One region of the Kitasatospora sp. NPDC087271 genome, then DNA from elsewhere that is predicted to be linked to it. Evidence: riboswitches for the same ligand, from Rfam matches in the RefSeq annotation. Region 1 holds a riboswitch; the other holds the start of a gene.
The links. A riboswitch is a leader RNA that binds a small molecule or an ion and turns the genes downstream of it on or off. The one in region 1 is predicted to bind cyclic di-AMP.
Positions count from the first base shown of each region.

Region 2: another riboswitch for cyclic di-AMP. It lies ahead of ACIO9K_RS10030 (transglycosylase family protein); the one in region 1 lies ahead of ACIO9K_RS00085 (transglycosylase family protein).

Region 1 is NZ_JBIUYQ010000001.1:14,378-17,921, forward strand. It holds gene ACIO9K_RS00080 (hypothetical protein) at 453-1,424, shown strand; cyclic di-AMP (ydaO/yuaA leader) riboswitch at 1,856-2,016, shown strand; gene ACIO9K_RS00085 (transglycosylase family protein) at 2,003-3,391, shown strand; gene ACIO9K_RS00090 (LacI family DNA-binding transcriptional regulator) at 3,508-3,544, opposite strand, start outside.
Region 2 is NZ_JBIUYQ010000004.1:273,724-277,267, forward strand. It holds gene ACIO9K_RS10020 (SDR family NAD(P)-dependent oxidoreductase) at 1-407, opposite strand, end outside; gene ACIO9K_RS10025 (cytochrome P450) at 683-1,978, shown strand; cyclic di-AMP (ydaO/yuaA leader) riboswitch at 2,189-2,356, shown strand; gene ACIO9K_RS10030 (transglycosylase family protein) at 2,362-3,279, shown strand.

The DNA.
Region 1 (3,544 bases):
GCGATGATAGCTGCTGTGCACGTGCATCAGCACGGGACATTGCAGGTGCACGAGGCCTTTCACCGGCAGTTCTGAACTCTTCACGGACCCTTCTCCTGACGGTACGTAAACGGACATAGCCGAGTGAATCGCCAGATTCTCGATAACCGGCCGTGAGCGGCTCCCCGCTGAATGTTGATCTTCAGGCGCCCGGAGTCGCGCCTTCGTGACCCTCCGTCAGGCGACCTCCTGGCTGTGAGACATCTCACGCGCCACAGAAGCAACTCGACGCCCCGTCGGACACGTCAGGGCAACCAGCGGTGATCGCTCGAAGGCTGGGTGAGATATGTCCGGATTGCGGGCAAACCGCCCGGACGGACACGACGGGAGCGCGGCGCACCCGCCATGACCACGTGAAACTCGAACGGCAGCCGAATGCAGGCCTGACGGGCCGATGTCCTACGATCTCCGGCATGAGCACCGCAGCCATCCCGGGCGCGCCACTGCCCGTCCGCACTCCAGGCTCCCGTGCGCGGGGGCGCCACCGTCGCCCCGAGCGCCCCGAGATCCCGGCCGGATCCCCGGCCCTGGTGCTCGCCGTGCCCGCGACCGCCGGGCCCGAGTCCCGCTCGGTCGTCGAGGAGCTGCTGTCGATCGTCCGCAGCGAGCAGAGCGGCATCCAGACCGCCGTCGGCTACCTCCCGGGCGAAGCCGCCCAGGGCGCCGACAGCGACGACCGCACCGTCGCCGAACTGCTGGCCATGGCCGCCGAGGCCGGCCTGCCCGCGCCGGTCCTGGTGCCGCTGGTACCCGGCCCGCACGGATTCCTGACCGAACTCCACGCCCTCGCCGCCGAGTACGGAGCCCCCGTCACCGACGTGCTCGGCCCGCACCCGCTGCTCGCCGAGGCCGTGCACGTGCGCCTGTCCGAGGCCGGCCTGGCGCGTGCCGACCGGGCCCGGCTGTTCGCCATCGCGACCGCCGCGGACGGCGTCGTGCTGACCACCGTCGGCGGCGAGGAGGCCGCCGCCGCGGCCGGCATCACCGGTGTCCTGCTGGCGGCCCGGCTGGCCGTCCCGGTCGTGCCCGCCGCGCTCGACGTGCCGGGCTCGGTCGCCGCGGCCGTCAACCACCTCAAGGAGACCGGCTCCCAGCGCCCGGCGCTGGCCCCGCTGGTGATCGGGCCGGAGGCCGACTCCGAGCTGCTCGCCACGGCCGCCGAGGAGACCGGCTGCCCGTCCGCGGCGCCGCTGGGCGCCTACCCCACGGTCGGCCAGCTGATCGCCTCCACCTACCTGGCCGCGCTGCCGGCGCCCTCCCCCGAGGCCCTGGCGCAGGCCGAGGCCGAGGCGGCGGAGGCCGCCGAGGGCACCTACGCCGACCACTCCGGCCGGGGCGGTCACGCCGCTCACGCCGCCGCCGAGGAGTCGGCCGGCCAGCAGTAGCGGTCACCGCACGCGGGAAGGGCCCGGAACGGCTACGTTCCGGGCCCTTCCCGCTTGTCCCGTAAGGGAGTTAAAGAACGAATAGGTGCGATGTCTGTTCTGTCCATATTTGTTCACCATCGCTCGACACATCCCCCGACGACCACAGTGCGGACACGCCGCCCTCCCGACGGACGGGCCCCCGGGCGACCCGACCCACCGTCACCCGCCTCCTGAAGCGCAGACAGTTGCGCGCACCCTTCGCGGGGTTGCCGGAAATCGGTCATTTCCGATCATGAAAAGCGAGGGGAACGACCGTTCTCGTCAAACCGTGATGCGCGTCACAGGTGTTTGCAGTTTGAACTTAAGTCTGCTTAACGTGCTCCCCGTTCGTGGCCACACGAACCCAGTTCATCCGCGACGCCGAGTCCTGCCGTCGGATGTCCTGGCAGCGCGAAAACGCACCACGGCAGGAGCGGGGGACCCACAGGTAAGTCGCCCCGGACCGTTCCCCGGAACGATCCAGGGCTAGGGGTGAAGCCGCGCCCACAGCGCGGCCGGGCAACTCCAGCCCGAATCCGACAGCTCACCTCGCAGGCGTGGGAGAGGACTGCGTCTTCATGCTGCCCACCAACGGCACCCGTCTGTCCAGTCGTACCCGACGCGTGATCGCCGCCGTCGGCGTCGCGGGCGTCGGCCTCACCATCCCCTGCCTCACCTCCGGCACCGCCTCCGCCGCCTCCGTCGCCACCTGGGACAAGGTCGCCCAGTGCGAGAGCACCGGCAACTGGAGCATCAACACCGGCAACGGCTTCTACGGCGGACTGCAGTTCACCTCCAGCACCTGGGCCGCCTTCGGCGGCACCGCCTACGCCCCCCAGGCCAACCAGGCCACCAAGGACCAGCAGATCGCCGTCGCCGAGAAGGTCCTCGCCTCGCAGGGCCCCGGCGCCTGGCCCGTGTGCTCGGTCCAGGCCGGCCTGACCAAGGGCGGCGCCCCGGCCGCCGTCGACACCTCGGCCGGTTCGACCACCGGCTCGGCTGCCGGTTCGACCGCCACCAAGCCCGCCGCGAAGCCGGCCGCCCCGGCCGCGAAGCCCGCGCAGACCCCGGCCCCGGCCGCGAAGCCCGCCAAGCCGGCCGCACCGGCCCAGGACCAGGCGCAGGCCCCCGCCGACTCCACCAACGGCACCTCGGCCCAGAAGGGCCAGAGCCAGGCCCGGAACAGCGCCCAGCCCCAGGCCGACGACTACACCGTCGCCTCCGGCGACTGGCTGTCCTCGATCGCCGACAAGCACAACCTCCAGGGCGGCTGGCAGCGGCTGTACGAACTCAACCGCGGCACCCTGACCGAGGGTCCGGACAGCATCTACCCGGGCCAGCGCCTCTCGTTCAAGGACGGCGGCCAGGCCCAGCAGTCGGCTCAGGCCGACCGGTCCGGCTCCGGCTCGTCGGCCACGTCCGGCTCGGACTTCACCTGGTTCGACCGCTCGCAGAAGTCCGGCCAGACCTCCAACGGCGCTGCCGCGAACGCCAAGCCGGCCGCCCAACCCCAGGCCCAGGCCACCAAGCCGGCCTCCAAGCCGGCCGCCCAGACTCAGACCCCGGCTCAGACCCCGGCCGCCACCGGCAGCATGGCCGCCGCGGTCTCCTTCGCCCAGTCGAAGGTCGGCCAGGCGTACGTCTACGGCGGCACCGGCAACGGCGGCTGGGACTGCTCCGGCCTGACCCAGGCCGCGCTGCGCGCCGCGGGCGTCTCCGTCCCGCGCGTCGCCGCCGACCAGGCCGCCGCCAGCACCCGCGTCTCGCTGGACAGCCTGCAGGCGGGCGACCTGCTGTTCTGGTCCAACAACGGCCAGAACTCCGGCGTCTACCACGTCGCGATCTACATCGGCGGCGGCCAGTACGTCGAGGCCGCCAACCCGAGCTCGGGCGTGCGCCTGCAGACCGTCGCCAACTGGGCGCCGGACTTCGCCGGCCGGGTCTGAGCACGACCCACGACCGACGGGTGACAGCCGACAACTGACGGCTGACCCGGCACCCTGGTGGCACACGACGGGCCCCGGAGAGCAACTGCTCTCCGGGGCCCGTCCGTTGACCGTCCTCAGCGCGCGCAGGCCCCCGTGGACCCGCGCATGACC
Region 2 (3,544 bases), on a different contig from region 1:
TTCTCGATCGGCCGCCGCTGCCGGGGGACGACTTCGCCGATGGCCTCGCCGACGAGGGCGAGGAGTTCGGCGAGGCGTTCGAGGTCGAGGCGGGCGGGCAGTTCGGCGAGCGAGACGATCCGCTCGCCGTCGGGGCCGGCGACGCAGAACAGGTCGATGGGGCCGAGGTGCTTCTCGGCGGTGTCGACGAGGGCGGCGACGTCGCTGGGGCGGCGGATGTCGCCGCCGACGCCGACGACGGGGCAGCCCGGCCGGTCGAGTTCGGTGGCGAGGTCCTCGGCGACGCCCGCACGTTGGTCGGCGATCAGCACTCCGGCGGCGCCGGCGGCGGCGAACCGGCGGGCGAGCTCGGCTCCCGATCCGCCGTCGAGTACCGCGATGACGACGACTGCCCCGCTGACCCGCATGGTCTGCTCCTCCCTGTGGGCGACACCGCACCGGCGCCCACGATTTCTGCGGAGGATCGTAGGCAGGTCCTGACCCTCCGCAACAGGGATTACCCCTCAGGTGACCAGGGTCACGCCCGCCACCCGGCCAAGAGCTGTCCAAGAGCTGTCCACGGACCGTCCACGGGGCGTCCACGGAGCGTTGACGGGCCGTCCGCCGGGTGTCGACGATCCGGCCCCGCCGGTCGCGTCCGCCGGAGGCGGTGCGGCCCCGACCCACCGGATACGGTCGACGCATGCCAGTGCAGCCCGATCCCGCCGCCCCGCAGCTCTTCACCTGGGAGTTCGCCACCGATCCGTACCCCGCCTACGCCTGGTTGCGCGAGCACGCCCCGGTTCACCGCACGACGCTGCCGAGCGGGGTGGAGGCCTGGCTGGTGACCCGCTACGCGGACGCGCGGCAGGCGCTGGCGGACGGCCGGCTGTCGAAGAACCCGGCGCACCACAGCGAGCAGGCGCACCGCACCGGGCGGGTGGGAATTCCGGGGGAGCGCCAGGCGGACTTGATGACGCATCTGCTGAACATCGACCCGCCGGACCACACCCGGCTGCGCCGGCTGGTGTCGAAGGCGTTCACGCCGCGCCGGGTGGCGGAGTTCGAGCCGCGGGTGCAGCAGCTCACGGACCGGCTGATCGACGGCTTCGCGCAGCGCGGTTCGGCGGACCTGATCCACGAGTTCGCGTTCCCGCTCCCCATCTACGCGATCTGCGACCTGCTGGGCGTGCCGGCCGAGGACCAGGACGACTTCCGGGACTGGGCCGGGATGATGATCCGGCACGGCGGCGGCCAACGCGGAGGCGTGGGGCGGGCGGTGAAGCGGATGCGGGCGTACCTGCTGGAGCTGATCCACCGCAAGCGGGCGGATCCGGGTGATGACTTGATCTCGGGCCTGATCCGGGCGAGCGACCACGGCGAGCACCTGAACGAGAACGAGGCCGCCGCGATGGCGTTCATCCTCCTGTTCGCGGGGTTCGAGACGACCGTCAACCTGATCGGCAACGGCACGTACGCGCTGCTGCGCAACCCGGAGCAGCGCAGGCTGCTGCAGGAGTCGGTGGTGCGCGGCGAGACGGCGCTGCTGGAGACCGGGATCGAGGAACTCCTGCGCTACGACGGGCCGGTGGAGATGGCGACGTGGCGTTTCGCGACGCGGCCGCTGTCGATCGGCGGGGTGGACATCCCGGTGGGCGATCCGGTGCTGGTGGTGCTGGCCGCGGCGGATCGCGATCCGGCCAGGTTCGCGGACGAGAACACCCTGGACCTGGCCCGCACGGACAATCCGCACCTGGGTTTCGGCCACGGGATCCACTACTGCATCGGCGCCCCGCTGGCCCGCCTGGAGGGGCGGAGCGCACTGGCCACGCTGCTTTCCCGGCTGCCGGACCTGCGGCTCGCGGAAAACCCGGAGAACCTGCGCTGGAGGGGCGGCCTGATCATGCGCGGCCTGCGGGAACTCCCGGTCGAATTCACTCCGGAGACCCGCTCTCCGCACGCGCCGCCGGTCACGCCGACCGCCGCCCCGACACGCTGACGGCATGTCTCCGGCGGCCCGTGGAGCCAGGTCTGAACCCGCATTAATCCGGACATACCGCCGCCGTTGGTAGGCGATTGACCACGCGCCGTAATTTGTGTGTGATATCGGTGATATGAGCTTGTTATTGGTCTGATGATCTGTCTACTCTCCCTGGAGTTCGCAGCTGCGGACCTCGTGCGCGGAACGCCGAATCCTGCCCGCCGCGTCACGGGAAACCGACCAGACCCTGGGCAGGGGCGGGGGAACCAGGTTTGTTGCCGTTCCCCGACGGCTTGGGGTGAAGCCGCCCGAGCGGAATCGTTTCCGCTTTCGGCGGCCGGGCCACCTCCCGGTCCGAACCCGACAGCTCACCTCGCAGGCGTGCGGAGAGGGACCTCTTCATGCTGTTCGTTGGAACCGGCCGCCACCGCCGTCGCACCCAGACCGAGAAGGCCATCGCCGTCGCCGGTGTGGCCGGCGTCGGACTCGCGATGCCGCTCCTCACCGCCACCGGCGCCTCCGCCGCCCCGGCCTCCACCTGGGACGCCGTCGCCCAGTGCGAGAGCGGCGGCAACTGGAGCATCAACACCGGCAACGGCTTCTCCGGCGGCCTGCAGTTCACGCCCAGCACCTGGAAGGCGTACGGCGGCACCTCCTACGCCCCGCAGGCCAACCAGGCCAGCAAGGCGCAGCAGATCTCGGTCGCCGAGAAGGTGCTGGCCTCGCAGGGCCCGGGCGCCTGGCCGGTCTGCTCCCAGAAGGCCGGCCTGAGCAAGGGCGGCGCCCCGGCCTCCGTGGACACCTCCACGGACGCCAAGCCCGCCAAGCAGTCCGCCGCCAAGCCGACCCAGCAGGCGCAGGCCCCGAAGCCCGCCCAGCAGCCGGTCAAGCAGGCCGCCCCGAAGCCGGCCGCCCAGCAGCCCGTCCAGCAGGCCCCGCAGCAGACGCAGCCGCAGACCCAGGGCTTCTCCGGCAAGGCCGGCTGGGATGCCGACGCGAAGGTGTACTGGTACCAGAACAACGGCGCCTGGTACTGGACCAGCCACCAGAGCGTCTACCAGCAGTACGCGGGCCAGCCCGCCGCCCAGCCGCAGTACGCGCCCCGCGCCGCGCAGCCCGCGCAGTCCGCCCCGGCCGCGCAGCCCGCCGCCGCGCAGGGCGGTCACGACTACACCGTCCGGGCCGGCGACACGCTGTCGACGATCGCCGCCGCCCAGGGCGTGTCCGGCGGCTGGCAGTCGGTGTACGACGGCAACCGCGGCACCGTCGGCGGCAACCCCAACCTGATCATGCCCGGCCAGGTGCTGCACCTCGGCTGAGCGGCCCGGGCCCTGAACGGCCCGCGCCCTGCGGGCGAAGGGGGACGGGACCCGTCCCCCTTCGCCCGCATTCCCCCGTATTCGCCCGCTTCGATCGGGCAAGCAGGTGAACTACCGGTGGGTAGCCGGGCCACACGCTGAGACGGGACCGAGGCCAGCGCGGCCCCGGGGGCCGGGGCGGTTAGGCTCTGGTCGTAACGACTCCGCAATCGTCCCGCCGGCAGCACCCAACGTCAGCCGGACCCTGCTTCCGCAAGGAGATGCC